DNA from 3 places in the Blastococcus colisei genome. Region 3 is predicted to be linked to each of the others. Evidence: predicted binding sites of a transcription regulator. Region 3 holds the regulator's gene; each other region holds the start of a gene.
The links. Region 3 encodes LexA, which represses DNA repair genes until DNA is damaged. Its sites were predicted from a motif close to TCGAACANNTGTTCGA; they were not measured.
Positions count from the first base shown of each region.

Region 1: FHU33_RS00155 (HNH endonuclease signature motif containing protein) is a predicted target of LexA. The motif match lies at 7,807-7,822, and genes of this name have one in related genera.
Region 2: FHU33_RS04110 (HNH endonuclease signature motif containing protein) is a predicted target of LexA. The motif match lies at 6,317-6,332, and genes of this name have one in related genera.

Region 1 covers NZ_VFQE01000001.1:28,238-38,162, reverse strand. The annotation lists gene FHU33_RS00195 (FtsW/RodA/SpoVE family cell cycle protein) at 1-921, opposite strand, end outside; gene FHU33_RS00190 (PP2C family protein-serine/threonine phosphatase) at 962-2,371, opposite strand; gene FHU33_RS00185 (FHA domain-containing protein FhaB/FipA) at 2,445-2,912, opposite strand; gene FHU33_RS00180 (FHA domain-containing protein) at 3,006-3,830, opposite strand; tRNA gene FHU33_RS00175 (tRNA-Leu) at 4,018-4,100, shown strand; gene FHU33_RS00170 (DUF1707 SHOCT-like domain-containing protein) at 4,168-4,611, opposite strand; gene FHU33_RS00165 (pyridoxamine 5'-phosphate oxidase family protein) at 4,704-5,183, opposite strand; gene FHU33_RS00160 (acyl-CoA dehydrogenase family protein) at 5,223-6,380, opposite strand; gene FHU33_RS00155 (HNH endonuclease signature motif containing protein) at 6,550-7,776, opposite strand; gene FHU33_RS00150 (aldose 1-epimerase family protein) at 7,978-8,892, shown strand; gene FHU33_RS00145 (MOSC domain-containing protein) at 8,894-9,625, shown strand; gene FHU33_RS00140 (RNA-binding S4 domain-containing protein) at 9,631-9,846, shown strand.
Region 2 covers NZ_VFQE01000001.1:849,173-859,097, reverse strand. The annotation lists gene FHU33_RS04140 (NAD-dependent epimerase/dehydratase family protein) at 1-596, shown strand, start outside; gene FHU33_RS04135 (phospho-sugar mutase) at 593-2,218, shown strand; gene FHU33_RS24795 (DUF805 domain-containing protein) at 2,238-2,645, opposite strand; gene FHU33_RS04125 (dihydrofolate reductase family protein) at 2,827-3,390, shown strand; gene FHU33_RS04120 (Gfo/Idh/MocA family protein) at 3,484-4,374, opposite strand; gene upp (uracil phosphoribosyltransferase) at 4,377-5,000, opposite strand; gene FHU33_RS04110 (HNH endonuclease signature motif containing protein) at 5,067-6,299, opposite strand; gene deoC (deoxyribose-phosphate aldolase) at 6,504-7,499, shown strand; gene FHU33_RS04100 (aldehyde dehydrogenase family protein) at 7,505-8,950, shown strand; gene FHU33_RS04095 (aldehyde dehydrogenase family protein) at 8,947-9,816, shown strand; gene FHU33_RS04090 (hypothetical protein) at 9,887-9,925, shown strand, end outside.
Region 3 covers NZ_VFQE01000001.1:1,384,997-1,394,921, reverse strand. The annotation lists gene FHU33_RS06670 (vitamin B12-dependent ribonucleotide reductase) at 1-530, opposite strand, end outside; gene nrdR (transcriptional regulator NrdR) at 683-1,183, opposite strand; gene FHU33_RS06660 (hypothetical protein) at 1,732-2,640, opposite strand; gene FHU33_RS24850 (LysM peptidoglycan-binding domain-containing protein) at 2,847-3,122, opposite strand; gene lexA (transcriptional repressor LexA) at 3,637-4,395, shown strand; gene FHU33_RS06645 (hypothetical protein) at 4,465-5,514, opposite strand; gene FHU33_RS06640 (phosphatase PAP2 family protein) at 5,489-6,208, opposite strand; gene hflX (GTPase HflX) at 6,286-7,746, opposite strand; gene FHU33_RS06630 (hypothetical protein) at 7,884-8,090, shown strand; gene dapF (diaminopimelate epimerase) at 8,097-8,975, opposite strand; gene miaA (tRNA (adenosine(37)-N6)-dimethylallyltransferase MiaA) at 8,972-9,892, opposite strand.

The DNA of each region.
Region 1 (9,925 bases), 1.4 Mb from region 3:
GTAGGCGAAGGGGTCGAGCCAGGTGTCGACGCGAGCCTGGACGTGCGCGAAGACGTTGTAGGCGATGAACGCGCCGCCGGCGAACAGCCCGACGCCGATGAGCAGCCAGCTGGACCGTTCGGTGGCGACGTAGAGCATCACGACGAAGATCCCGAACAGCAGCAGCGAGCTGCCGAGGTCGCGCTCGAAGACCAGCACCAGGATGGACAGGATCCAGGCGACCAGGACCGGCCCGAGGTCACGGCCGCGCGGGAGCTCGAGGCCGGCCACCCGGCGGCTGGCCAGCGCGAGGACGTCGCGCTTGTCCACGAGGTAGGCGGCGAAGAAGACGATCAGGCAGATCTTGGCGAACTCGCCGGGCTGGATGGAGAAGCCGGCCACCCGGATCCAGATCTTGGCGCCGTTGACCTCCGACAGGGAGGCCGGCAGCACGGCCGGGATGGCGAGGAGCGCCAGACCGCCCAGCGCGAGCGTGTACGCGTAGCGGGAGAGGGTGCGGTGATCGCGGACGATCACCAGGAAGGCGACGAAGAGCGCGACGCCGAGGGTGGCCCACACCAGCTGGACGGGGGCGTCCTCACGGGTGACGTCGCTGTCGACCTGCCCGGCGGCGAGGTCGAGGCGATGGATGACCGTGAGCCCGAGGCCCACCAGGAGCGCGACCGCGGGGAGCAGCAGCGGGTCGGCGTAGGACGCCCACTTGCGCACGACCAGGTGCGCGACCACCCACAGGGCGGTGATCCAGGCGCTGAACCCGGCCATCTCCGGACGCAGTGACCCGGTGATCGTCAGGTCGACGATGGCCTGCGCCACGACGGTGATGAGCACCGCGAACCCGAGCAGGGCCGCCTCGGTACCCCGCCGCGTGGGGACGGCGGTGCCCGCGGCGGGTGCACGGGGGTCGGTCTCCGGGCCGGCCATCACCACACCTCCGGTGGGGATCCGGGGCCTGCGGCGCTCACTAGCCGGCCTCCCGGCAGTTCACCCCTGGCTCGGACGAGGCCGTCGTCCGGGCCGACGTGGTCGGGGACGGGCTGCCGTCGCCGGGCGCGGACTCGGTGGGGACCGGGATACCCGTCGCCCCCGGCGTGGGCTCGACCGGTGCCGGCGTCGGTGTCGGTGTCGGTGTCGGTGTCGGCTGGACGGAGCCACTCGTCGGGCACAACGGGAGCCGCTGGTCGCGCAGCGCAGCGAGGATGCGGTCGGCGTCGGCCTCGTCGTCGGCGGTGATGCCGCCCCGCACCCGGCTGCGCGCTGCGGAGGTGAGGTCGCTGAGCGCCATGCCGGTGTCCTGGTCGAGCTCGAAGAGGTCGAAGCCGACGAGGGACACGTCCAGCCCCCGGAACACGGCGACCGACTCCTCGTCGCCGGTGCCCGCCACGCCCACGAACCAGTGCCCGAGGGCCCACACGTACGTACCGACCGCCCCCGCCACGAGCACGACGAGGGCTGCCACCGCCACCAGGAGAAGTCGCATCGGGCGGCGGCGGGCGGAGGGGCCGCCGCCCGTCGGCGGTGTGGGTGGTGGAGGGGACGGAGGCTGCGGATCGGCGAGCGCCGCCCGGCCGGCGGCCGAGCGGTTGTCCACCTGTCGCTGGCCGACGTTGTCGCCGGCGGCACCGTCGACGACGGGATCCAGCCGCCCGCGGCCGCCGGTGTCCTCGACGACGTCGGCGACGATCACGGTGATGTTGTCCGGCCCGCCGCTGCGCAGGGCCAGCTCGATGAGCCGGTCCGCGGTCGACTGGGGGTCGGGGTCCTTGAGAGCCGCGGCGAGGGTCTCCTCGCTGACCACGCCCGACAGCCCGTCGGAGCACAGCAGGTAGCGGTCGCCGTCCCGCACCTCGCGCATCGAGAGGTCGGGCTCGACCTCCTGCCCGTTGAGGGCCCGCAGCAGCAGCGACCGCTGGGGATGGCTGTTGGCCTCCTCGGCGGTGATCCGGCCGTCATCGATCAGGGTCTGCACGAACGTGTCGTCGTGCGTGATCTGGGAGAGCTGGCCGTCGCGGACGAGATAGGCCCGGGAGTCGCCGACGTGGCACAGGGCCAGCCGGCCGCCGGCGAAGAGGATGGCGGTGAGCGTGGTTCCCATGCCCTCGAGCTGGGGGGACTCGCGGATGACCTCGCGCAGGTGCTCGCTGCCCTCGAAGACGGCCTGGCGCATCGCCTGCAGCATGTCGCCGGAGGGGGCGTCGTCGTCGAGGTGCTCCAGCGCGGCGATGACGACCTTGCTGGCGACGTCGCCCGCCGCGTGCCCACCCATGCCGTCGGCGACGGCGAGCAGACGGGGGCCGGCGTAGACCGAGTCCTGGTTGTTGCCGCGGATCAGGCCCCGGTCCGAGCGCGCCGCATACCTCAGGACGAGGCTCATGCATCCACCTCGCTGCCGCTCGGGGGGCGCGTGCGCCCGATGGCTGTCCTCATGTCGGAGCCGGCACGTGTGCTCACGTACGCAGCTCCAGGGCAGTCTGCCCGATGCGGATCGGCTGACCGGGACCCACCAGCAACGGCCCCTGGACGCGCTGCTGGTCGAGGTAGGTGCCGTTGGTGGAGCCGAGGTCCTCCACGTACCACTGGCCGCCCCGGTTGGTCAGGCGGGCGTGGCGGGAACTGGCGAAGTCGTCGGTGAGCACCAGGGTCGAGTCGTCGGCCCGGCCGATGAGGATCGGCTGGTCGCCGAGGGTGATCTTCGTGCCGGTCAGCGGACCGGCGGTGACCACGAGGGTCTTCGGGCCGCGGTGTCCGCGCTTCCTGCCCGTGACCGCCGCCGCGGCCCGGGGAGGCACGGAGGTCACGCGGCCCGTGCGACCGCCGAACAGGTCGGCGCGCACGACGCGGAAGGCCGCGAAGATGAACAGCCAGAGCAGCAGCAGGAACCCGAAGCGGAAGACCTGCAGGACGATCTCGCTCATTGCACCGACTCGCTGGCGCTCGCCGGCTCCACGAGCGGCGCTGCTGTGTTCATGCGTGACCTCGCAAGCTCGGTCACCGAGGACGCAGCCCTGTCACTGGCCGTCCTGGCGGTACACCAGCACCGAGTGGCCGATCCGGATGACGTCGCCGTCGGAGAGCGCATGCCGGCTGACCCGCCGGCCGTTCACGAGCGTGCCGTTGGTGGAACCGAGGTCCTCGACGGTCGCCGTGCCGCCGTCGAGGACGACGTCGACGTGCTTGCGGCTCACCCCGGTGTCGGGCAGCCGGATGTCGGCCTCCGTGCCGCGGCCGATGACGTTCCGGCCGGTGGACAGCTCGTGCCGGGTGCCCGGGCCGTCGACGACCAGGACGTGGGTGACGCCGGGACGGTTGCCCGCGCGGCCGGTGAACGAGGGGCCCTGCTTGCCGGTGTCGGTGGCGATCCGTCCACGCAGCGGCGGCAGCGGCGGCAGCGGTGGGTGAGCACCGGCCTGGGGTCGCGGGGGAGCGGCGACCGCGAAGTCGTCGCGCGACGGGGGACGGGCCGGGTCGGCGACGTGCGAGCTGACCTCGAAGACCCCTGTGGGGAGGTCGGTGTCCTGCTCGAGCCGGACGGTGACCTTGTCGAAGACCTGGTAGCCCTCGTCGTCGATGTGCTCGGACACCATGTCGGCGAGCTCGCCGGCCAGCTGGTCCGACCACTGCCCGAGGTGCTCGAAATCGGTGCGCCCCAGCGTCACGACGTAGACGTTCGGTGCGAGCACGCGGCCCTCGCCCATGACCGAGCGCTGCTCGTCGGCCTCGCGTTGGAGGGCCTGCGCGATCTCGGCCGGGTGCACCTTGCCCTTGAAGAGGCGGGCGAAGGCCAACCCGACCATGCCCTCGAGGCGGCGCTCGAAGCGCTGCAGCACGCCCACAGTCGCTCCTCTGCACTCGGCTGACCGTCCCGTGTCCCACCAGTGATCGTAGCCGGGACACGCCTGCCGGACCGGCCGGTAACTCGCCGGTGAGTCATATGGCCCCGAACGGCGTGGGCAACGGCCGCGCGACGACCCACCCCCCGGCCGGGCGACGGCTCCCGGCTGCTAATCTCGTCGGGCGCCAGGGCAAGTGGCGGAATGGCAGACGCGCACGGTTCAGGTCCGTGTGTCCGAAAGGACGTGGGGGTTCAACTCCCCCCTTGCCCACCCAGTTCGACCAGCACCCCGTCGCCCGGTCCGCCCGGAGGCGGGGTTCTCTGCTTCCCTGCCGAAGTCAGGTGAGCCGGCCGGGCCCGTCGCCGCGGCGGGTCAGGGTCTGTGCCAGCAGGACCGCCCCCCACGGGCCGATCACCCAGACCGGCCAGAAGTAGAGGAACTCCCAGCTGGCCAGCGAGGTCGCGGCCCAGATCGTGAGCACGATCAGCGACGTGGTCGCCCACGACCGCCACGATTGCGGGTCGGCGTCCCAGCCGCCGTGCCGGTCGACCGTCGAGGTGCTGCCGGCGGCCGGCCGCGGGTCCGGCCGGGCAGACGGGACGGCGGAGGGCAGGTCGGCGGTGAGCGCGTCCAGCTCGCCGTAGGTCTTGGCGGCGTAGGCCCGCGCGAGGCGCTCGTCGTATTCCTCCACGCTCAGCCGTCCGGCGGACATGTGCTGGCCGAGGGCGGTGGCGACGGCGGCACGGTCGGCGTCCGCGGCGCGCAGATGGGGCTCGGGCATCGCTGCTCTCCTGGTGCGGAAGTCCCCAGTCTCGCCGGTCAGGGGCGGCCCGGTCCACCGACGGACGCCACGCGTTCCCCCGCGGAGCGGCGTCAGGTGCGGGTGGTCCGGGTCAACCCTCGCCCCGGACGCCAGGAGGAGACGACCAGGGCGGTCTTCTCCTCGTTCAGGGCGACCAGCACCACCTGGTCGAGCTCGACGCGGAACAGCTCGAAGCCCATGTGCCCGGAGGGGATGCCGGCCGCTGTCGCGTACCGGGTCCGCTCGGCGGCATCCGTGACCGGGATGGCGCGCCCGCTGAGCTTCGCGTCGGCGTCGAACGCATCCGGTTCGGAGCTGCCGCTGTGCAGGGCGAAGCGCGGGTCGCGGCGCAGGTCGGTGAACTTCACCGACCCCGGCATGCCGGCCAGCCACGGCTCACCCAGGACGAAGTGCATCTCGATCCCGCTGATGCGGGGGGAGCCGTCGGCCCGCAGCGTGGCGAGGAACGTGTGCCGGTGGGCGTCGAAGGACGCCCGCACCCGGGCGGCGAACGCCGGTTCCTCGGTCTCGACGTCGGCGAAGACAGCCATGCACGAATGCTGCACCCGCCCACCGACAGAACGGGGGCATCAGCCTCCGGCGGCCTCGCGGGCGAGGGCCTTGCCGATGACCATCCGCTGGATCTGGTTGGTGCCCTCGAAGATCTGCATGACCTTCGCCTCGCGCATGTAGCGCTCCGCGGGGAACTCCCGGGTGTACCCCGCGCCGCCCAGGACCTGGACGGCGTCGGTGGTGACCTTCATGGCGGCGTCGGTGGCCACGAGCTTGGCGATGCTGGCCTGCCGCCCGTACTCCTTGCCGGCGTCCTTGCGCCGGGCCGCGACCAGGTACACGGCGCGGGCGGACTCGACGGCGGCGGCCATGTCGGCGAGCAGGAACGCCACTCCCTGGTGCTCGACGATCGGCCGGCCGAACGCCTCCCGCTCGCCGGCGTAGCGGACGGCGAGGTCGAGGGCGGACTGGGCCAGCCCGACGGCGACGGCGCTGACGCCCAGGCGGCCGGAGTCGAGCGCGGCCAGGGCGATCGACAGCCCGCGGCCGCGTTCGCCGACCAGCCGGTCGGCGGGGACGGGGACGTCGTCCAGCCGGATCGCGGCCGTCGTCGACCCGGTCAGCCCCATCTTCTCCTCGGGCCTGGCGGGGGAGAACCCGGCGAGGTCCGGCGTCAGGTGGAAGCAGGAGATGCCCCGCTCACCGTCGTCGGGGGTGCGCAGGAAGGTGGAGTAGAAGTCCGCGTGCCCGCCGTGGGTGACCCAGGCCTTCTCGCCGTTGGCCAGCCACCCGCCGTCGCTCGCCTTGGCACTCGCCCGCATGGCGGCCGGGTCGGAGCCGGCGTGCGCCTCCGACAGGCAGTACGCGCCGAGCAGCCGGCCCCCCACCATCTCGGGCAGCAGGTCGCGGCGCTGGGCCTCGGTGCCGAACCGGTCGATCGGGAAGCAGGCGAGGGTGTGCACGCTGACGCCGAGGGCGACGCTGGCCCAGCGGGCGGCGAGCTCCTCGACGACCTGCAGGTATACCTCGTAGGGCTGCCCGCCGCCGCCGACCTCCTCGCCGAACGGCAGTCCCAGCAGCCCGGCGTCCCCGAGGGTGCGGAACACCTCGCGGGGAAAGCGTTCCTCGCGCTCGTACTGCGCGGCCTTCGGCGCCAGCTCGGCGTCGGCCAGCTCGCGGGTCAGCGCCAGCAGGTCGTGGGCCTCGGGGGTGGGCAGTTCGCGGTCGACCGGCACGGTGCTCCCTCGTCGAGATCAGTCCAGCTGACGGTACAAGCGCCGCCGCCCCGGTACGGATCGAGCGCCTGGCCACTGACCAGTCTCGTCCTCGCCGGCACGCGCCGTGCGCACGACCCGTCACCCCTGCGGTGCCGGCTGGCTCACGGCCGGTACCGCGATCGTCGGGCTATGGACCCGATCCCCGTATCCGGATCTCCGATCCGTCGGGGCGGTAGGTGTGCCAGACCGTGGTACCGGGGTCGCGAGCGACCCGGAAGCCGCCCTCGTGGACGGCGGTGTGATGCCGTTCGCAGATCAGGGCGCCGTTGTCGCAGGAGGTCTCTCCACCCCATGCCCAGTGATCGACATGGTGGACGTCGCACCAGGCCGGCGGGGCGGTGCAGCCCGTGAAGACGCAGTGCAGATCGCGCTCTTCGATGGCGCGACGGATGCCCGCCGGGGCGGTGCGCTGCTCCCGGCCCACGTCGGTGGGCAGACTGTTCGGGCCGGTGAGGATCCGGGAGACGCCGGCGTCGCAGGCGATGCGGCGGGCGGTCTCGGCGCTGATCGGTCCTCCGAAGGACAGTGCGCCGAAGCCGGGCATCCCACGTTCGGCGCACAGTGCCATCCAGTCGATGGTGACCCGCACGTGTGGACGTTGCCCACGCACGTCGGGCAACTGGTCGCCGTGCAGCGCCTGGCGGCACAGCTCGACGAGGGCATCACCCTGCCGCTCGGCGGAACTGCGACGGTCACCGGCCGGCCGGTGACCGTTCATGACCGCTTCCAGCGCCGTGTGCACCGTCTCGGCACCGACCGGATCCAGGTGCCCGGACAGGTACGTGCGTCCACCGGCCGACGTCGCCATCCGGAACACCCGGGGCAGCCCGGCGGCGTCGTCCAGGGTGCCGTCGGGGTCGATGCCGGCCACCCAACGGCGGACGGCCTGGGCGGTGTCCTCCGGACCCAGCGCCAGCGCCGCATCCGTGAGGATCTGATCGGTCCAGCCCAGGTCGATGTCCTGCCCGGCGGCCTTCGCGACCCGCTCGGGAGTCACTGCGGTGGTCACCACGGCGACATGCGCAGGCGTCACCGCACCGGCGGCGTAGGCGGCCGCCAGCGCAGGGAGGTCTCTCAGCCGCCGGCCGGCCCGCACCAGCCCGGCCGCCTCGCGACCGGAGACCCGGCAGTGCCCGGTCAACCACGGCTTCATCGACGCCATGCCGTCGCCGGTGTGCACCTGCCTGGCGTCCCCGGCGCCGACGGCCCGGGTCTGCATCGCCGTGAGCCGGTTGATGCCGATCTGGGCCAAGGGGATGACCCCGCGCAGCTGCTCGTCGGACAAGTCGTCGGGGTCGAAGTCGGCCGGATCCAGCTCGGCGAGCTGCTCGAGCACCGACACCCACGACGACACCGCCCAGCACCTGCCATTCGCACCGACTGATCGAACGTATGAGCGAAGAATAGCGAGGCGGTGCGACGAAAAGAGAAGCTCAGACGGCCTGTGGACAACTTCTTCCCGTCCACAGGATCAGGACTCCCGAGGTGCAGCGGAGATCGTCCGAGGTCGACTGTGGTGAGCTGACGCACAGGCGGACACGGGGAGGTCGCACAGATGCCTGACACATGGCCGGACGAGCGGCCGACCGACGTGCAGCTGAGCGCCGGCGCCGCCCGCCTCGCCGTCGACCTGCGTGGTGGCGGCATGCGCCGGCTGACCGTGGGGGACTGGGAGGTGCTCGACGCCTATCCGGCGGGCACGGTCGTCGACGGCTGGCCGGGTGCGGTCCTCCTGCCCTGGCCCAACCGGATCCGCGACGGCCGGTGGACGTGGCAGGGGCGGGAGCTGCAGCTGGAGGTCGGCTCCCCCGAGGCGCCGCACGCCATCCACGGCCTCGTCGCCTGGCAGCCCTGGACGGCGCTCGAGACCTCGGACGACGCCGCCACCGTGGGGACCGTCGTGGAGCCGCATCCTGGCTACCCGTTCCGGCTGGCCGGCGCCGTGGACTACCGGCTCGATCCCGGCCGGCTGACCGTGACGCTGCGGGTGCGCAACCTCGGCACGGAAGCCGCCCCGTTCGGCGCCGGTTTCCATCCCTACCTGTCGGTCGGGGCGTCGCACGACGGCGGCATCGGCGATGCCGACCTGACGCTGCCCGTCCGCACGGTGCTGGAGCTCGACGGCGGGCTGCCGACGGGCCGCCGGTCCCCGTTCGACGGCGCCGTCGGCCGGCTCGGTGACCGCGTCCTCGACGATGCCCTCACCGACCTCGTCCGTGACGACGACGGCTGGGCGCGGACCCGGCTGCGCGGTCCGGCGGGCGAGCTGGAGCTGGCGGTCGACGGCGCGTGGTCCTGGCTCCAGGTGTTCAGCGGCGACGTGCTCCCCGAGGGCCGGTGGCGCCGGACCCTGGCGGTCGAGCCGATGACCTGCCCGCCGAACGCGCTGGCCGACGGCGTCGACCTGCTCGTCCTCGAGCCCGGCGAGGAGTGGGCGGGCATCTGGACGCTGGCCTGGACGGCGGGCTGACGTGCGGGTCCTCGAGCTCTGGCGCTACCCGGTCAAGTCGCTGCAGGGAGAGCGGCTGGCCGAGGCGCAGATCGGTGCGCTCGGCATCGACGGCGACCGGCGCTGGGCGCTGTTCGACCGCGACACCGGCCTGGGCCTCACCGCCCGGCGGGTGCCCGAGCTGCTCTTCGGGTCAGCCCGCCTGCGCGCCGACGGCGGGGTGGAGGTGGTCCTGCCCGACGGCTCGGTGACCACCGATGACGACACCCTCTCGGGCTGGCTCGGCCGCCGGGTGGAGCTGCGCGCCGCTGCCGAGGACGGCGACGTGGCCCCGACCTACGAGACGCCGGTGGACGAGGAGGAGCCCGACCCCACCGAGTGGCTGCAGTGGGAGGGCGCCCATGGACCGTTCCACGACAGCCCTCGCATCCGGCTGTCGCTGGTCTCGACGGGCACGCTCGGCACGTGGGACCGCCGGCGGTTCCGGGCCAACGTCGTCCTGGACGGCGAGGGCGAGGAGCACCTGCGGGGGCAGGAGGCGGAGCTCGGCGGCGTGCGGCTGCGGTTCGGCATCCCGATCCCCCGCTGCGTCATGACCACCCGCCCGCAGCCCGGCGGCATCGCGCGTGACACCTCGGTGCTCAAGACGATCCACCGCGAGCGCGACGGGCTGCTCGCCGTGCGGGCGGCCGTCATCCGGGGCGGCTCCGTCGGCACCGGCGACGTCCTCGTGCCCGACGGGTCGGCAGACTGAGCGCCATGCGCACCGTCGACCTGCGGCCTGGCGAGGACACCATCCGGCTCGGTCAGCTGCTCAAGCTGGTCGACGCCGTCCCGACCGGCGCCCAGGTGAAGGACGTGCTGTTCTCCGGCGCCGTCCGGGTCAACGGCGAGCCCGAGGAGCGCCGCGGCCGCCAGCTGCACCGCGGCGACGTCGTCTCGGTCGAGGGCATGGAGGACGTCCGGATCGGCTGACCGGTCGGCGCGGCCCGAGGAGCTCGCGACTCGGCCATGGACGGTTCCACGTGGAACCGAGGCCTCTGCCAGGCTGGCG
Region 2 (9,925 bases), 540 kb from region 3:
GGGAGTCCACCTGGCCGGCGATCCGGTCGACCAACATCGAGAGCACCTTCTGCGCCCTCGAGGCCGCGCGGCTGACCGGTGTGTCCCGTGTCGTCCTGGCCAGCAGCAACCACGCCACCGGGTACACCCCGCGCCCGGACGGCGGGCTGCTGCGCGAGGTCGACGCCCCGCCGCGGCCGGACACCTACTACGGCGTCTCCAAGGTGGCGATGGAGGCCCTCGGCTCGCTCTACGTCGACCGGTACGGCCTGGACGTCGTGTGCCTGCGGATCGGCAGCGCGTTCGCGGAGCCGACGACGACCCGGCAGCTCGCGACCTGGCTCTCCCCCGCCGACACCGTGTCGCTGGTGGACGCCGCGCTGACCGCGCCGTCCCCCGGCTTCTCGGTGATCTGGGGCGTCTCGGCCAACACCCGCAACTGGTGGGACCTCACCGCGGCCCGCGCGCTCGGCTACGAGCCGCAGGACGACGCCGAGGTCTACGCCGAGGCCTTGATCGAGGCGCTCGGCACGCCCGACCCCGCCGACCCGGTGCACGCGCGGGTCGGCGGCGAGTACACGCTGGCCGAGTTCGACGCGGAGAACTTCCAGGCATGAGCGACGACCTGCTCACCACCGCCCGGGCCTGGGCCGACGCCGATCCGCACGCCGGGGACCGCGCGGAGATCGAGGCGCTGATCGAGGCCGCGAACCTCGAGGAGCTGGCCCGTCGCTTCTCGGGTCCGCTGACGTTCGGGACGGCGGGGCTGCGGGGTCCGCTGCGTGCCGGGCCGGCCGGGATGAACGCCGCCGTGGTCACCCGGGCCGCTGCGGGTCTGGCCCGCCACCTCACCGAGTCCGGGCACGCGGGTGGCGGCGTGGTCATCGGCTACGACGCGCGCCGCCGGTCCGACGAGTTCGCGCGACTCTCCGCCGCGGTCCTGGCGGGTGCGGGGTTCGCGGTGCAGGTGCTGCCCAGGGCACTGCCCACGCCGGTCCTCTGCTTCGCCGTCCGGCACCTCGCGTGCGTGGCCGGCGTCATGGTGACGGCCAGCCACAACCCGCCCGACGACAACGGCTACAAGGTCTACCTCGGCGACGGCGCACAGCTCGTGCCGCCGGCCGACCGGCAGATCGAGTCCGCGATCGCGGCGGTCGGACCGGCACGGGACGTGCCGCTGTCCGACGAGTGGCTGACCCTGGGCGACGACGTCCGGGACGACTACGTGACCGCGGTCGTCGAGGCGCTCCAGCCGGCGCGCGTACCGGCCCGGGGAAACCTCACGGTCGCGTACACCGCCATGCACGGCGTGGGCGCGGGGACGACACGGGCGGTGTTCACCGCCGCCGGGCTCGCGGAGCCGGTGACCGTGCCGGAGCAGGACTCTCCCGACCCGACGTTCCGGACCGTCTCCTTCCCCAACCCGGAGGAGCCGGGCGCCACCGACCTGCTGAAGGCACTGGCCGCGCGGATCGAGGCCGACCTCGCGATCGCGGAGGACCCCGACGCCGACCGGTGCGCAGTGGTCTGCGGCGGCCGTCAGCTGACCGGTGACGAGGTCGGTGCGCTGCTGGCCGACTGGCTGCTGCGGCGTGGCGCGCGCGGGACGTACGCGTCGTCGCTGGTGAGCGGCTCGCTGATGCACGTCATCGCACAGTCCGCCGGGCAGCCGTCGGCGGAGACGCCGACCGGGTTCAAGTGGATCATCCGCGCCGGGTCGGACGAGGCGCCGCTGGTCTACGGGTACGAGGAGGCGCTGGGCTACGCCGTCACCCCGTCGGTGGCCCGCGACAAGGACGGGATCTCGGCCGCCCTGGCCGTCGCGCTCCTGGCGGCCGAGCTGAAGTCCGACGGGCGCACGCTGCTGGACCGGCTGGACGAGCTGGCGGGCGAGCACGGGCTGTTCGTGACCGGCCAGCTGTCGGCGCGGGTCGAGGACCTGTCGCTGATCTCGGATGCGATGACGCGGCTGCGCGCCCGGCCGCCGGCGACCCTGCTCGGCCGCCCGGTGGGCTACGCCGACCTGGCGCTGGAGGACCCTCCGGTCGACGCGGTACGGCTGCTCGGCGACGGCGTCCGCGTGATCGTGCGGCCCAGCGGCACCGAGCCGAAGCTCAAGGCCTACCTGGAGACCGTGGTCCCGGTGCACGAGGACGCCGGGCTGATCGCCGCCCGTGGGCGGGGTGAGGACGAGCTGGACCAGCTGCGCGCGGAGATGTCGGCGGCGCTGGGTCTCTGAGCCGCCGAGCCGCGCGGGATCAGGCGTCGATCGGGTCGCGCACCGGACGGTCGGGGGCCGGCCCGTACTGGTTGGGGCCGGCATCGCCACGGAGGAAACCGGTCTGGACGATGAGGAGGATCACGCCGACGATCGGCAGGAAGACCCACAACAGCCACCAGGCCGAGTGGCCACGGTCGTGCAGCCGGGTCACCTGCGAGGCGACGCTCGGCACGAGCAGGGCGAGGGCGACGACGAGCCCGATCGGCCCGGACGTCGTCGAGAAGACGAAGCCCTCACCGCTCTCGGGCCTGGTGCTCGCGAACCCGAGGACGAGGTCGAGGATGCCGGCTGCGATCTGGGCACCGAGGATCGGCAGGAAATAGTGCAGCCAGAAGACCCGTCGCGAGATCCGACCACGTCGTACGTACCACTGCCCCACCGTCACGCCCACTCCATCCGCTCGTCGACCGCTGCGACGTGGACTGTGCGGTTCTGGTGGACCTGGGGCGACCGGCCAGCGTCGAAACCACCCGGTCGGGTGAGCCGCTGGACGCCGATGAGTTCCGCCCGCCGGAGCGGTCCTCCTTGATGACAGGGCGACGGCCGAACCACCTGGAGGAGATTCGATGCGGAAGATCATCGTGCACATGTCGGTGTCGCTCGACGGCTTCTTCGAGGGGCCGGACCACGACATCAGCTGGCACCGGGTCGACGACGAGCTGCACACCTACGTCAACGAGCAGCTCGCGACCGCGAGCACGTTCCTCGAGGGACGGGTCACCCAGGAGCTCATGGCGGCGTTCTGGCCCACGGCCGACCAGGACCCGGAGGTCTCCGCGCCGATGAAGGAGTTCGCCGGTATCTGGCGGGACATGCCCAAGATCGTCTTCTCGCGGACGCTGGACCGTGTCGACTGGGCCACCGAGGTGCGGAACGAGGTCGACCCGGCCGAGATCCGTGCGCTCAAGGACCGGCCCGGAGGCGACATGGTGCTGGGCGGCGCCGACCTCGCCGCGACCTTCCGGCGGCACGACCTGATCGACGAGTACCGGCTCTTCGTGAACCCGGTGCTGCTCGGCCGTGGGCGGCAGCTCTTCGGGCCGTCGGGTGCACCGACCGACCTGCGATTGGTCGAGGCGCGGACCTTCGGCAACGGCGTCGTCCTGCTGCGGCACGAGCGCGCCCGCTGAGCCGGGCGCCCGCCGGGCGTCAGTGGGGTGATGGGCCGAACCGGTTGGACCGCGGGAGCCCCGTCCTCCTCGTCCGCTGCGCCGTCGCGGTGGTCACCGGCCGACCGGCTCCCGGCAGCCGGAGTCCAGCGCGCGTGCGGCCGCCGCGAGCACGGCGACGACGTCCCGCCCGAAGCCGACGTCGCACGGGTGCGTGCCACCGGCGACCGCGGCCTGCATCAGCTCGTCGACGGCCACCGCGAAGGCCTCCGGCGCCACCCCGTCCTCCGGCAGCAGCACGAGCCGACCGGCGTCCCCGTGGACGAAGAACTCGTTGCCCACCGACATCGGGGCCACCGTGTGCGACACCGTGACCGTCGATGCCACGCCGGACTCGTGCGTGAGCACCAGGTGCACGGTGTCCCCCAGCCCCGCGCCGGCCTGCACGGCGACCACCGGGCCGAGCGCGGGCACGAGCAGCGAGAGCGCGTGCGGGCCGATGTCCCACAGCGCCCCGCGGTCCTTGCGCCACGGCGAGGAGTCGAACGGCGAGCCGGCGAGCGACGACAGCCACGACCCGTGCCCACCGGCCGGCGTCGTCCGGGCCGCCTGCTCGAGCCAGGTCGCCGTCGCCGGACGGAACCGGAAGGTGAAGAACACGACCGACGCGACGCCGGCATCCCGGACGGCGGCCACCACTCGGTCGGCGCCCTCGACGTCGAGGGCGATCGGCTTCTCCAGCAGCAGGTGCTTGCCCGCCCTGGCAGCGCGCTCGGCCAGCGGCGCCTGCACGTCCGGCGGCAGCGCGATGCTGACGGCGTCCACCTGCGCCAGCAGCTCGTCGACGTGGGCAAACCCGGGGACGTCGAACTCCGCGCCCACGGCCTCCGCCTTCGCGACGTCACGACCCCAGATGCCGACCAGTTCGGCGGCCGGATGCGCCGCGAGCGCCGAGGCGTGGATCTCCTTGGCCCAGAAGCCGGTGCCCAGGACGCCGAAGCGCACGGTCAGACCGCGCCGAACTGGCGGTCGCCCGCGTCGCCCAGGCCGGGGACGATGTAGGCCTTGTCGTTGAGCCCCTCGTCCACGCTGGCGGTGAACACCCGCAGCGGCAGCCCGCTCTCCTCCAGCCGCTGGATGCCCTCCGGCGCGGCCAGCGCGCACAGGACGGTGATCGACGTGGCGCCGCGGGCAGTGAGCAGACCGCAGCAGTGCACGAGCGAGCCGCCCGTGGCCAGCATCGGGTCGAGGACGAAGACCTCGCGGTCGACCAGGGACGCCGGCAACGACGCCATGTAGGCCTCCGGCTGGAAGGTCTCCTCGTTGCGGGCCAGGCCGACGAAGCCCATCTGCGACTCCGGCAGCATCCCGTGCGCGGTGTCGGCCATCCCGAGGCCGGCCCGCAGGACCGGCACGATCAACGGGGGTGCGGCCAGCCGGAAGCCGGTCGTCGCGACGACCGGCGTCTGGATCGGCTCCTCGGCGATGGCCAGATCGCGGGTCGCCTCGTAGACCAGCATCTGCGTGAGCTCGCGCAGGGCGGCGCGGAACATGGCGTTGTCCGTCCGCTCGTCGCGCATCCTGGTCAGACGGGCACGGGCCAACGGGTGGTCGACGACGGTGAGCTGCACGCGGCACACCGTATCGGCAGCACACACGCCCGGTCCGCGCCCGCTCGCTTCCGTGGTGGAGCCCGCTCAGCCCGTACGGGCGCGCTCCGTCCCGCCGGTGATGCGCTGGAGCACGAGGATCTCGGTGCCGTCGGGTCGCCAGGTGCGCCATCGGCCGTCGGGTTGTCGTTCGACCCGGAAGCCGTGGTGCACCTTGGTGTGGTGACGTTCGCAGAGCAGCGCGGAGTTCTCCAGGCTGGTCGGGCCCTCGTGGAGCACCCACTCCTGGACATGGTGGACGTCGCACCAGTGGGTCGGCGCCTCGCAGCCGGCGAACACGCAGTGCCGCTCCTGCACCTCCACGGCCCGGCGCAGGCCCGGCGGGACGATCCGCTTGGTCCGCCCGTGATCCAGGACCTCGCCGTCGGGCCCCATGACGACCCTGCTGATGGTGCCGTCGCAGGCCAGCCAGCGGGCCCGGGCGGCGGAGATGACGGCGCCGAACCCCATCTCGCCCGCACCGGGGCCGGTGGCCGGGTCGGCCAGGTCCTCGACGTCGATCAGGACGATGACGTGCGGCTTGACCGTGCGCATGATCGGCGCCTGGCCCGAGGCGAGGGTGACGTCGGCCCACTGCACCAGCGCATCACCGAGCTGCTGGGCGCGGGTGCGCAGGTCGCCGGCGGGCCGGTTGGCCTGCACGAACGACTCGAGCACCGACTGCACCTTCTCCCCGCCGACCGCGTCGAGGTCGAAAGCGCCACTCAGGCTGCCGTCGGAGTGCTTCGTCATCCGCAGCGAGCGCTGCTCGGTCGGATCGGGCTCGCTGCCGTCGGGGTCGAGTCGCTCCAGATAGTGGTGCACCACCCGACCCAGGTGCGCGTGCTGGCGGGTGGCAGCCGTCTCCGCGAGCACCGCATCGACCTCGGCCAGGTCCACACCCTGCTCGGCGGCCGCCGCCACGTTCTCCGGCGACACCACCGGGGCGAGCACCGACACCTGCTCGGCGGTGATCTCACCGGCAGCGCAGCCGGCCGCCACCGCAGGCAGATGCTCCAGCACCCGCCCGTTGCGCACGAGCTGACCGGCCGCGGACGGCGAGAGGCGAGCATGCCCGCGCAACCACGACCGCATCGTCTTCAACCCGTCGTGCTCCGGCGCCTGCGTCAGGTCGGCCACCCGCACCGTGCGCGCCAGCTCGGCGTCGATCCGGTTCCGCGCCCGCACCAGCTCCGCGCTCCGGTCCAGCAGCTGGGGCGCAACCATGGCATGCAGGTCCTCGGCGGCGAGGGCGTCCAGCGCCGATGCCAGCTCGCCCACGACACCTCCCACACCGCTCGATCAAGTGTTCGAAGTCTATCGCGCCACAGCGGCTATCGCAGCATGAATCCCCAGGTCAAGGCGCTGTACACAGATGGCGTCAGCCCCTTGACCCACTCCCCGGAGTACGAGCGCAATCGACGCCCCACCCCATCGGGGCTGCAGGTTCGGATCACGAACCCCCGGCAGGGGAGAATGGCGCGCATGACCCACGTGCTCGACCCCGACGCGCTGCCCGACGGCGCGCGCGCGTTGATGACGCCGCTCCCGCCGTACGACGACGTGACGCGCTCCGACTCGGCGTTCCGTGCCTTCCTGCACGGCCTGCCGGGCGTCGACCAGGTGGGCGCCGAGGGTCGCGTCGCGATGCTGGGCACCCGGTCGATCAAGACCACCTCGAAGGCCTGGGCCATCGACACCGCGATCGCGATGGTCGACCTCACCACGCTCGAGGGCGCCGACACCCCCGGCAAGGTGCGATCGCTGGCCGCCAAGGCCCGCCGTCCCGACCCGGGCGACCCCGCCTGCCCGCAGGTCGCGGCCGTCTGCGTCTACGGCGACCTCGCCGGCGTCGCGCGCGAGGCGCTCGGCGACAGCGGCATCCACGTCGCGGCGGTCGCCACCGCGTTCCCCAGTGGCCGCGCCAGCCGCGCGGTGAAGATCGCCGACGTGGAGGACGCCGTGGCCAACGGCGCCGACGAGATCGACATGGTCGTCGACCGCGGCGCCTTCCTCGCCGGCCGCTACCTCGACGTCTACGAGGAGATCGTCGCCGTCAAGGAGGCCTGCGGAGAGGCACACCTCAAGGTCATCCTCGAGACCGGTGAGCTGGTCACGCTGGACAACGTCCGCCGCGCCTCGTGGATCGCCATGCTCGCCGGCGGCGACTTCATCAAGACCTCCACCGGCAAGGTCAACCCGGCCGCGACCCTCCCGGTGAGCCTCGTGATGCTCGAGGCGGTCCGCGACTTCCGCGCCGCGACCGGCCGCCAGATCGGGTTCAAGCCCGCCGGCGGCATCCGGACGACGAAGGACGCGATCAAGCACCTGGTGCTGATCAACGAGACTGTCGGCCCTGACTGGCTGGACCCCGACTGGTTCCGCTTCGGCGCCTCCAGCCTGCTCAACGACCTCCTGCTGCAGCGGCAGAAGCTGCGCACCGGCCACTACTCCGGCCCCGACTACGTCACGGTGGACTGACAGCGATGACCAGCATGTTCGAGTACGCCCCCGCGCCCGAGTCGCGGTCCATCGTCGACATCTCGCCCTCCTACGGCCTCTTCATCGACGGCGAGTTCGTCGACGGCACCGGTGAGGCGTTCAAGAGCGTCAACCCGGCCACCGAAGAGGTCCTCACCGAGGTCTCCTCCGCCAGCGAGGCCGACGTCGACCGTGCCGTGGCCGCCGCCCGGCGCGCGTTCACCCGCGTGTGGGGCCCGATGCGCCCGGCCGACCGCGGCAAGTACCTGTTCCGGATCGCCCGGATCCTCCAGGAGCGCGCCCGCGAGTTCGCCGTCCTGGAGTCGCTGGACAACGGCAAGCCGATCCGGGAGTCCCGCGACGTCGACGTCCCCCTGGCCGCGGCGCACTTCTTCTACCACGCGGGCTGGGCCGACAAGCTCGATCACGCAGGGCTCGGACCCGGCCCGCGGCCGCTGGGCGTGGCCGGCCAGGTCATCCCGTGGAACTTCCCGCTGCTGATGCTCGCGTGGAAGATCGCCCCGGCCCTGGCCACCGGCAACACCGTCGTCCTCAAGCCGGCGGAGACCACGCCGCTCACCGCCCTGCTGTTCGCCGAGGTCTGCCGGCAGGCGGACCTGCCGCCCGGCGTGGTCAACATCGTCACCGGCGCCGGTGACACCGGCCGTGCGGTGGTCGAGCACGGGGACGTCGACAAGGTGGCGTTCACCGGCTCGACGGAGGTCGGCAAGTCGATCGCCCGCGCGGTCGCCGGCACCGCCAAGAAGCTCACCCTCGAACTCGGCGGCAAGGCGGCCAACATCGTCTTCGACGACGCCCCCATCGACCAGGCGGTCGAGGGCATCGTCCAGGGGATCTTCTTCAACCAGGGGCACGTCTGCTGCGCGGGCTCGCGGCTGCTGGTCCAGGAGTCGATCCACGACGAGGTCATCGCCTCGCTGCAGCGGCGGATCGGCACGCTGCGCGTCGGCGACCCGCTGGACAAGAACACCGACATCGGCGCGATCAACAGCGCCGAGCAGCTCGCCCGCATCCGCGAGCTGTCGGACTACGGCGAGGCCGAGGGCGCCCAGCGGTGGCAGCCGGCCTGCGATCTGCCCGACCGCGGCTTCTGGTTCCCGCCGACGGTCTTCACCAACGTCTCCCCCGCGCACCGCATCGCCCGCGACGAGGTGTTCGGGCCGGTGCTCAGCGTGCTCACCTTCCGCACGCCGGACGAGGCCGTCGCGAAGGCCAACAACACGACCTACGGCCTCTCGGCCGGTATCTGGACCGAGAAGGGGTCGCGCATCCTCAAGATCGCCAACCAGCTCCGAGCCGGCGTCGTGTGGGCCAACACGTTCAACAAGTTCGACCCGACGTCGCCGTTCGGCGGCTACAAGCAGTCCGGCTACGGCCGCGAGGGCGGCCGGCACGGGCTCGCCGCCTACCTGAAGGGGAACGATCAGTGAGTTCCGACCGGCTCGCCGTCCGCAAGACCTACAAGCTCTACGTCAACGGCGCCTTCCCGCGCTCGGAGTCCGGGCGCACCTACGAGGTCACCGACACCAAGGGGCACTTCCTCGCCAACGCCGCCTGGGCCTCCCGCAAGGACGCCCGGGACGCCGTCGTCGCCGCCCGCGCCGCGTTCGGCACGTGGTCGGGCGCGACCGCCTACAACCGCGGCCAGGTGCTCTACCGCGTGGCCGAGGTGATGGAGGGCCGGCACGTCCAGTTCTGCGAGGAGGTCGCCGCCGGCGAGGGGCTGTCAGGCTCCAAGGCCCGCGCCGCCGTCGACGCCGCCATCGACCGCTGGGTCTGGTACGCCGGCTGGACCGACAAGCTCGCCGCCGTCCTCGGCGGGGCCAACCCCGTCGCCGGGCCGTACTTCGACTTCTCGATGCCCGAGCCGACCGGCGTCGTCGCCGTCCTGGCGCCGCAGCAGTCCTCGCTGCTCGGCCTGGTCAGCGTCCTGGCGCCGGTGCTGGCCACCGGCAACACGGCCGTCGTCGTGACGTCGAAGGACCGGCCGCTGCCCGCGGTGACGCTCGCCGAGGTGCTCGCGACCAGTGACGTCCCGGCCGGCACGGTCAACCTGCTGACCGGCGACGCCGCGGAGCTGGGCACCTGGCTGGCCGAGCACGCCGACGTCGACGCCATCGACCTGACCGGCGCACCCGCGGGGCGGGCCATGGAGTTCGAGCGCGAGGCGGCCGGCACGGTCAAGCGCGTGCTGCGCGCGCCGGCGGCCGATCCGGACTGGACCGCGGATCCCGGCCTGTCCCGGATGACGCCGTTCCTCGAGACGAAGACGGTGTGGCACCCGATCGGGGTCTAGCGACGCAGCCGGCGCCCCCCGCTCCCCAACCCGGGCGCGCGCCCGGGGGTGGACCGGGCAGGATGGAGCCGTGGCCAGGCCCAGCATCGTCCCGATCGCACTCACCCTC
Region 3 (9,925 bases):
TTCAGGATCGAGTCCATCTCGTCGTCGACCGCGAGGATGAAGCAGGCGCTGACCTGCTGCGGCGCGCTGGTGCCGACGTTGAACCACACCGGGGAGTTGAAGCTGAACACCTGGTGCAGCAGCATCCAGGTCAGCTCGTGCTCGAAGATCTCGGCGTCGCCCTCGCTGGCGAAGTAGCCGTGCTCGCGACCGGCGGCGCCGTAGGTGAGCACGACCCGGTCGATGAGCTGACGCAGGCTGCTCTCCCGCTGGGGCTGGCCGACGGCGCCACGGAAGTACTTGGTGGTGACGATGTTGGTGGCGTTGATGCTCCACTCGGCGGGGAACTCCACGCCGCGCTGCTCGAAGTTGATCGAGCCGTCACGCCAGTTGGTCATGACGACGTCGCGGCGCTCCCAGGTCACCTCGTCGCAGGGGTGCACACCGGCGGTGGTGAAGACGCGCTTGATCTTCAGACCCTTGCCCCGGCTCGGCGCCTTGGCCGTGCGTCGCGTACGGGAGCCGGCCAAGCGGTCGTCGGTCTCGGTCATGGTGTGGAGCTCTCCCTGATCGTCATTCGCTGTGTCGTGTGCGCGGTGCTGTGCTGCGCGATGGGTGGATCGGAGGGCTGGGGAAGAGCCGCGATCGTGCTGTGCAGGTGGTGTGCGTCGAACTCGTGTCTAGCGGGCGGTACTGACAGTTCTCAGGCGTCCGCGAGGGAGCCCGAGGGGACGGATCCGGACGGTTCGGCGGCCTGCGACTGCCGGGCCTTGAGCTCGGCGATCTCCTTCTCGAAGTCGGCCACCGAGGTGAAAGAGCGGTAGACGCTCGCGAAGCGCAGGTAGGCGACCTCGTCGAGCTCACGGAGGGGCCGGAGGATGGCCAGCCCGACCTCGTTGCTGGGGACCTCCGCGGCACCGGTGGCGCGGATGGCGTCCTCGACCTGCTGGGCCAGCTTCTGCAGCTGGTCCTCGTCCACCGGCCGCCCCTGGCAGGCGCGGCGGACACCGGCGACGACCTTGGACCGGTTGAACGGCTCGCTCACCCCGCTGCGCTTGACGACGGCGAGCACGGCCTCCTCGACCGTGGTGAACCGGCGTCCGCACTTCGGGCAGGAGCGGCGACGACGCGTCGTCGCCCCCTCGTCGGCCTCCCGCGAGTCGATGACCCGGCTGTCGGCGTTGTGGCAGAACGGGCAGCGCATCGCAGGAAACCTCCTTCCGAGATGTGGCCCGCCGGGAGACGGCTCCTGTGGACCTTCCTGGGGACATCCGGTGGACGCCCCGGGGAGAACCTGGGGAGCAGCCTGTGGACAGGCTTACAACTCTGTAACTACTAGATGTAGGGGAACCCTAGGCCCGGCCACACAAGATGTGCAAGTGATCGGTTCCTCGGCGTGTTCCGTCCTGACCCTGCGGTCACCAGGGCAGACATCGCTCCCCACGAGTCACACGACACGCCGGCAGGGCGCGCCGAGCAGCCGCCTGTCGACACTCCGGCCGGGCCGCACCGCAACCGTGGCGCACGGCCGCCGACGCAGGTGCGACCGCGCCCGACCCGGCGTTCGGCCACCGACCTCGCAGAGGGCGCGAGGACCACCGCTCCCCGCGCAGGCCACCGGCAGCACCCTCCCGGACGGCATCGGTCGCCGGCGGACGCCGGCGACCGGGTCGAGGCGGCGCGCTGGACCGAGCCGAGAGGCGCCCCGCACGCCCGACCGGTCGGATCGGGGACGGCCTCGCCGACACGGCCTCAGCCGCCGACGGACCCGTCGACGCGAGGACGGCGGGCGTGGGGCACGTGGTCGCTCATGCGCATCGGCCGGGTCAGCAGCTCGGGTTCGAGCCCCTCAGGAGCCGTCCAACCCGTACGCGTCGCGCCCCTCTCCGGCCGGACAGCCGGACGCGGCCGCGACGGACCCCCGTCGACCGGGCCCGGAGAGACACGGGTGGTACTCGACGAGGCCTCCTGGGGCACCGCCGCGAGCATGCCGGTGTCGGCCGTCCGGTGCCGACCGAGCTCGCCGGATGCACGATGGCGACCAGGGAGCGCGGGAGCGGCGGGCCGAGCCGGAGCACCCTCCGGCGCGCGACGCCGGCCGATGTCCAGTGACTCGCCGGTCTCCGGAGCGCGCCGCCGTCCGGCCGACGGCGACTCCGCCGTCTCCGGGGCGCGGCGACGCCCGGTCGCCGGCGGCTCCGCGACCTCAGGGGCGCGTCGGCGCCCCACGGACGCGAACTGTGCCGTCTCCTCAGCGGTCCGACGACCGCCGGTCGACGGGGGTTCGGGGACGACGGACAGGTCGCGCACCATCGCCAGCCCGGCGGTGGCGGCGCCGTCGGCATCCGTCGATCGGGCCCGGCGGCCCGAGGGGTGGCGTGCGACGGACATCTCCTGCGCGCCCGGAGCAGCGGCGGGGGGCCCGGTCGGCCCGGCGGCGACGGCGAGGTGCCGTTCGGGCAGGCGCAGCGATGCCAGGTCGGTCCACGCGGTCTCCTCGACACCGCCGAGGACGACGCGCACCCACACCTGGCAGGAACCGTTGGCGTCGTGCCGCCAGCCGAGCAGCTCGCCTGCCCACCAGGTCCCTGCCTGGTAGACCTCGACGGCTTGGGGTTGATCGGTGAACACAGCTGCTCGGTTCTCCATGGCGCCTGACACGCGACGACCGTAAGCGGTAAACCGACCACTGAGCGTGAAGGCGCCCGCACTGAGGGTTGACGAAGTCGCGCCTCGACGTTGTGGACCTATTGCCGTGGCGAGCACGGCGGGCAGGGGCCCGGGCGTCGTCGCGGCCGTTCCGTGCGCTTCCCGCTGGTCGAGCGCTCGGACCCAGCGCGACAACCTCCGACTGCGCGGCGCTCCGCTCACGGGAGGAGCAGGGTCTGACCAGGGACGAGGTCGGCGCCCTGCAGGTGGTTCAGCGTCTGGATCTCGTCGACCAGGGCGCGGACGTCCCCGGAGCCGTCCAGCGAAGAAGCGATGGACCACAGCGTGTCGCCCGGCTGCACCACGACACTGGTCTCCCCCGCCAGGCGCAGGCCGCCGGAGTCACCCCCGAGGAGCGGACCCACCCAGGATCCCACCGCTACGCCCGCGGCCAGTGCCATCACGACGGCGAGCCGCCGGGCGCGGCGGGTCAACCGCAGACCGGCCGCCGAGGCACTCGTCGCAGCAGGGCGCCGACCGGCCGAGGGCCGGCGAGGTGCACCAGCGGTGGGCGCGGGAGCCCGACCGATGGGACGCGGCCCGGCGGTCCGGCGCGCAGGGGTGCCAGGCGCGACGGGAGGGCGGCACACGCCGACCCTCGACGGGTTCCGGCGCGACGGTCGGGCCAGCGGGGCGCGCGTCGCGGCGGCATCGCCGGCGTCACCGGCCACCACCAATCGCGGCCGCCACGGCGCCAGGATCTCCTCGTCGAACTCCAGTACGGCTTGTGCGACGCTCCCCATGACCCGTCCTCCTCTGTTTCCCGGCTCGTCCAGCGTTCGAACGCTTGTTCGATTCGAACGCCTGTGCGATGTCTACCGCACAGGTCCGACGAAAGCCACCGGACGCGGCCGGCGACTTCGAACATGTGTTTGATCCGAGCCCGGAAAAGCGCTACCGTCGTCCCACGGACACAGGCGCTGCGCGAGCGGCGGACGAGGAGGCGACGTGGCGGAGAAGAGCGGGAGCTCAGGCGGCCGCAAGGCGTCGGCGGACACCGGCGCCACGACCGGGACGGCGGCGGTCCGATCGTTCCCCGACCGGGGTGCCGACGGCGACGGCCTGACCCAGCGCCAGCGCCGCGTGCTGGAGGTCATCCGCGACTCGATCGAACGGCGCGGCTACCCGCCCTCGGTGCGCGAGATCGGCGAGGCGGTCGGTCTGTCGTCGGCCTCGTCGGTCGCCCACCAGCTCTCGGTGCTGCAGAAGAAGGGCTGGCTGCGGCGCGACCCCAATCGCCCCCGCGCCCTGGACGTCCGGCTTCCCGGCGACTCGCCGCACACCGTCCCGGCACCCGCCGAGGTCGGTCAGGGCGACGACACCCAGCTCTCGGCGCCGACCTACGTCCCGTTGGTCGGCCGCATCGCCGCCGGTGGCCCGGTGCTCGCCGAGCAGGCGGTCGAGGACGTCTTCCCCCTCCCCCGCGAGCTCGTCGGCGAGGGAACGCTCTTCATGCTGAAGGTGGTCGGCGACTCGATGGTCGAGGCCGCCATCTGCGACGGCGACTGGGTCGTGGTGCGGCAGCAGCCGACGGCGGAGAACGGCGAGATCGTCGCCGCGATGATCGACGGCGAGGCCACGGTCAAGACCTACAAGCGACGCGACGGCCACGTCTGGCTGCTGCCGCACAACCCGGCGTACGAGCCCATCCCGGGCGACGACGCGACCGTCCTCGGCCGGGTCGTGAGCGTCCTGCGCCGAGTCTGACAGCGGACCCCGTCCCTCCCCGTCCGACGGCGAGCCGAGGGACGGGGCCACGACGCCGTGCCGCGAACCTCAGGGTCGGCGGCGCAGCTTGCCGCCGAGCCAGACGGCCACCGTGGCCACGGAGGCGGCGATGAGAGCCGACGTCCAGGGGGACAGTCCCGACCGGGTCAGGTCGCTGAAGCTGGGAACGACACCGTCGGGGGCCGGCTGGGTGGCCTCGACGATCGCAGGCGCCAGCGGGACGCGGGTGAGGTCGCTGGGCAGCCCCTCGCTGGCGACGAGCAGGCTCTGGCCGTCCGCCGCGAACGTGATCGCCTCGCCCTGGGGAGAGTCCGGCAGCGGGATGATCGCCGGTTCCGCGGACAGGGCGCCGACGACGTCGCTGCCGGTCAACGGCCAGACGTAGGCGTCGGTGTAGGTGCGCAGCGCCAGACGCCGGCCATCGGCGGACACCGCACCGCCGGTGACCAGCAGTTGGCCGGCCCGCCCCACGGGTCCACCGGCGGTCCCGGTGAGCGTCATGTTCACGCCGGCCACCTTCGCGAGCGCCACGGTGCCGCCGTCCACGAGCGCCGACGCGGGGGTGCTGTACACCCCGCTGGCGCCGAGCACCTCCTTGGTCACCACGTACGGGGTTCCGTCCGGCGCGAGGAGGAGGGCCTCGGCATCGTGGGGCCCGTCGGGGTAGGTGAGCCGGAAGACACCCGTCGTCCCGTCCGGGCGGAGAGCCAGCAGCGCCACCGTCGTCCGCGTGGTGTTGTTGTCGCCCGTGTCGGCCAGCCACACGCTGCCGTCCGCGGCGACCGCCATGTCTTCGGGGTCGTAGGGGTCGACCGCGGCGGTGTGGGAGTCGATCACCTGGCACGCGGCGTCGAGCATGTGAACGGCCAGTTGCTCGCCGCCGTCGTTCATGGCGAGATACCCGTCGCCGACGGCGACCAGCCCGGAGATCTCCGCCAGCCGGGGGTCGGTGATCTGGCACTGGGTGGCCGGCGCCGCGGCGACGTCCTCGGCCGACGCGGGCACGGCACAGCCGAGGACGACGCCGGCACCGAGGACTCCCCCGGCCGCCAGCAGCCGCCCCCGCACGCCGCTACGCGGTCTGCCGGCCTCGGGCACGTACCCAGCGTGACAGAACGATTGCATCGAGTCTGTGAACCACGCCCAACAGCAGGATGCCCACGGCACCCCCGACGACGGCGTCGGTGATCCAGTGGAAGTCCAGCGACACCATCGAGACGCCGGTCGCGACGGGGCCGGCCACGCTCAGCCACCAGAACGCGCGCTGCACCCTGGCCGGCAGTCCGCACTCCACGGCCAGCCACCGCGCCACACCCCACATGATCACGGCGTTGGCCACGTGCCCCGACGGGAAGGAGACCCCGTCGACGTGGAAGAAGAGCTCGTCGGGATGCCCGGGCGCCGTGCGGCCGGTGCCGAACTTGAGGGCGTAGACGCCGACGGTGAGGGTGCCGAGGGCGAGCAGGACGCGGAACAGCGGGATCCAGGTGTGCCGCCGCCAGGCCAGGTAGCCCACCAGGATCGCCAGCACGATAAGGATCGTGGCGCGTCCGCCGAGCTGGGTGACGGCCCAGATCACGGGGTAGGCGGCCGAGTCCCGCAGACCCCAGCCACCGATGATCTCCGACACCCGCAGGTCGATCCGCTCGAGGACGCCGCCGGCGAGCAGGTCGGCCGTAACCACGCTCCCGACGACCAGCGCGAGCAGCATGACCCACCACGGCGGCCGGCCGATCGAGACGACACGGGTCCGCTCGGGCACGCCGACGTCCCGCACCACGCCGCTCGTCACGCCGTCACGGTACCGGCCCGTGACCTCCCCGTGATCCGGACGAGGCGGTTCCACCCCGACAGGGTCGGACGATGCGGTCAGGCGACCGGGACGGCGAACTGCTCGAGCATCGCGGCGAGTCCGCCGTCCACCCGCGCGCTCAGTCGGGTACCGGCGTCCTCGTGCCGCTCGCTGAGCACCTCGCCGTCGCGGTGGACCCGGGCGACCAGATCGCCGCGGTCGTAGGGCACGAGGACCTCGATGTCGACGTCCGGGTGCGGCAGCCGGGCGGCGATCAGATCGCGCAGGCCGTCGATACCGGCACCGGTGCGGGCCGACACCCAGACCGCGCCGGGCAGGGCCCGGCGAAGGGTCAGGACGTCGTCCTCGGTCATGGCGTCGACCTTGTTGACGACGATGACCTCCGGCACCGCCGCTGCGTCGATCTCGCCGAGGACCACGCGCACGGCGTCGATCTGGCCCAGTGGATCCGGGTCGGAGCCGTCCACGACGTGCAGGAGCAGGTCGGCGGCAGCGACCTCCTCCAGCGTGGAGCGGAAGGCGTCGACCAGCTGGTGCGGCAGGTGCCGGACGAATCCGACGGTGTCGGTCAGCGTGTACTCCCGGCCGTCCGGGGATTGCGCGCGGCGCACCGTGGGGTCCAGGGTGGCGAACAGCGCGTTCTCCACCAGCACCCCGGCGCCGGTGAGCGCGTTCAGCAGGCTCGACTTGCCCGCGTTCGTGTACCCGGCGATGGCCACGCTGGGCGTCGCGTTCCGGTCCCGGCTGGACCGCTGGGTGGCCCGCGCGGTCGCCATGCCGGCGATCTCCCGGCGCAGCTTGCTCACCCGCGCGCGGATGCGTCGCCGGTCGGTCTCGATCTTGGTCTCACCCGGACCGCGGGTGCCGATGCCGCCACCCCCGGCGACCCGGCCACCGGCCTGCCGGGACAGCGACTCACCCCAGCCGCGCAGGCGCGGCAGCATGTACTGCATCTGGGCCAGCTCGACCTGGGCCTTGCCCTCCCGGCTGCTCGCGTGCTGGGCGAAGATGTCCAGGATCAGCGCGGTCCGGTCGACCACCTTGACCTTGAGGATCTTCTCCAGCTGGTTGAGCTGCCCAGGAGTCAGCTCCCCGTCGCAGATCACGGTGTCGGCGCCGGTCGCGGCCACGATGTCGCGAATCTCGTTCGCCTTGCCGGAGCCCACGTAAGTGGCGGCGTCCGGCTTGTCGCGGCGCTGGCTCACCGCCTCCAGCACCTGCGAACCGGCGGTCTCGGCCAGTGCGGCGAGTTCTGCCAGGGACCGGTCGGCGTCGGCCTGGGTGCCCTCGGTCCACACCCCGACCAGCACGACGCGCTCGAGGCGCAGCTGCCGGTACTCGACCTCGGTGACGTCGGCGAGCTCGGTGGACAGCCCGGCGACGCGGCGCAGCGCCCCGCGGGCCTCGAGGGCGTAGGAGCCGGTCGTGTCGTCGGGCTCGCCCCACTGCCCGGCGGGCGCAGGCCGTGCGTCGAGGCCGGTGGTGTCGTCGAACGGGACATCGGGAGCGGTCGTCATCGGCTCCAGCGTGGCACGGGGGGCGGAAACAGGCACCTGACTTGTCATCGCCGGGTACAACACCGCGCGACTCCGCATGCATCCCGTCCGGTCGCGGGTAGGGCGGGAGGGACATCCCGGGCACCGAGGAGGTAGCGATGAGCGAGAGCGGATCGAGCAGTCTGGGCGCCGACAGCGAACTCGACGACCCCGGCCGCGACCCGAAGGGCCTGGATCCGCCGCGGAACCTGTTCGGTGGCGGCCCTGACCAGGACAGCGGTCAGGGGAAGCCGCAGGACAGTCCGGGTGTCGAAGGTCAAGGGTTGATGCCCGAGTCGCCGACCGAGGACGACGAGCGGGCCTGACGCGCCTCAGCCGGCCAGCCACTCCGGGCACAGCTCGCCGGCGGCGACCAGCACCGCGGGTCCGGTGAGCACGGTCGTCCCGGGGGTCACCTGCACCGACAGGCGGCCCCCGGGGACGTCGACGAGGACCGTCCCCTCGGTCCGTCCCGCAGCGGTGAGCGCGGCGTAGCCCGCGGCGCAGGCGCCGGTGCCGCAGGACCGGGTTTCCCCCACCCCGCGCTCGACGACCCGCAGCCGGACGTGCGCTCCGGGCTCCAGCACGTTGACCAGCTCCACGTTGACACCGTCCGGGAACAGCGCCGCGTCGAACTCCGGCGTCCTGGTGAGGTCCAGCGCGTCGACGTCGACGTCGGTGAGGCAGGCCAGGTGCGGGTTGCCCATCGAGACGGCGAGCCCGGCGAACGTCACACCCCCGACGACGGCCTTCCCGGCGCCGAACTCGCGGGCCGGCCCCATGTCCACCCAGTAGTTCCCGTCGGCCGTCGCGCCGACCCGGCGAGGACCACCGCGCGTGCCCACCAGGACGCCGGCCTCGCAGGTGGCCCGGTCCAGCAGACCCTCGCTGACCAGCGCGTGCAGGAACAGCCGGATCCCGTTGCCGCACATCTCGGCGGTCGACCCGTCGGCGTTGCGGTGGTCCATGAACCACTCGCAGCTCTCCAGGTGGCCGCCCAGCACCGCTGCGGCGTCCGGCACGTGCACGCTGCGCACCAACCGCAGCGCGCCGTCGCCACCGAGCCCGCCCCTCCGGTCGCACAGCCGTCGGACGAGGCCGCCGTCCAGCCGGTCCTCCGGCCACAGGCCGCCGTCGGGATCGGGTAGGACGACGAAGTCGTTCTCCGTGCCGTGCCCGACGAGCACGCGGGGAGCGGTTCGGGAAGTCACGGCTCGATCGTACGGGCGGTGATCACCGCGGAGACGGCGTCGACCAGGTCCGGCCGCGCGGCATCGAACCAGCTGATCGTTGCGTCACGACGGAACCAGGACCGCTGCCGGCGCACGAACCGCCGCGTCGTGGAGACCGTGCGCTCGCGCGCCGCCTCGGGACTCAGCTCACCGTCGAACTGGGCCAGCACCTGGGCGTAGCCCAGCGCCCGGGAGGCGGTGGGACCGTCCCGCAGGCCGTCCTGGTTCAGCCGCGCCACCTCGTCGACGAAGCCCGCCGCCCACATCCGGTCCACCCGCGCCGCGACCCGCTGGTCGAGCTCGGCAGGCTCCCGGTCCAGGCCGATGACGACGGCCGGGTAGTACGGGCGGGGCTCGGGCAACTGCGCGCGGAAGGGTCTTCCGGTGAGCTCGATGACCTCGAGAGCCCGGACGATCCGTCGTCCGTTGCTGGACAGCACCGCGGCCGCCGCTGCCGGGTCCAGCCCCGCCAGCCGCTCGTGCAGCGCGGCAGGTCCCACTGTCGCCAGTTCCGCCTCGAGCCGGGCCCGCAGCTCCGGGTCCGTGCCGGGGAAGTCGAGCTCGTCCAGGACGGCGCGGAGATAGAGACCGGAGCCGCCGACCAGCAGGGGCACGGTGCCCGTAGCGCGAAGGCGGTCGATCTCGGCCCGGGCGAGGTCGCGGTACTCCGCCACGGATGCGGCCTGGCGGACGTGCCAGAGGTCGAGCAGGTGGTGCACGACGCCGTCCCGTTCCGCGAGGTCGGGTTTGGCGGTCCCGATGTCCATGCCGCGGTAGAGCTGCATGGAGTCGGCGTTGACCACCTCGCCGCCGAGGCGGTGGGCCAGCGCCACGGCGAGCGCCGTCTTCCCGGTCGCCGTCGGGCCGACGATCGCCACCACCGGCGGGATGGTCACGAGCCCCCCTGGCTGGCGCTCGTCGGCCCCGTG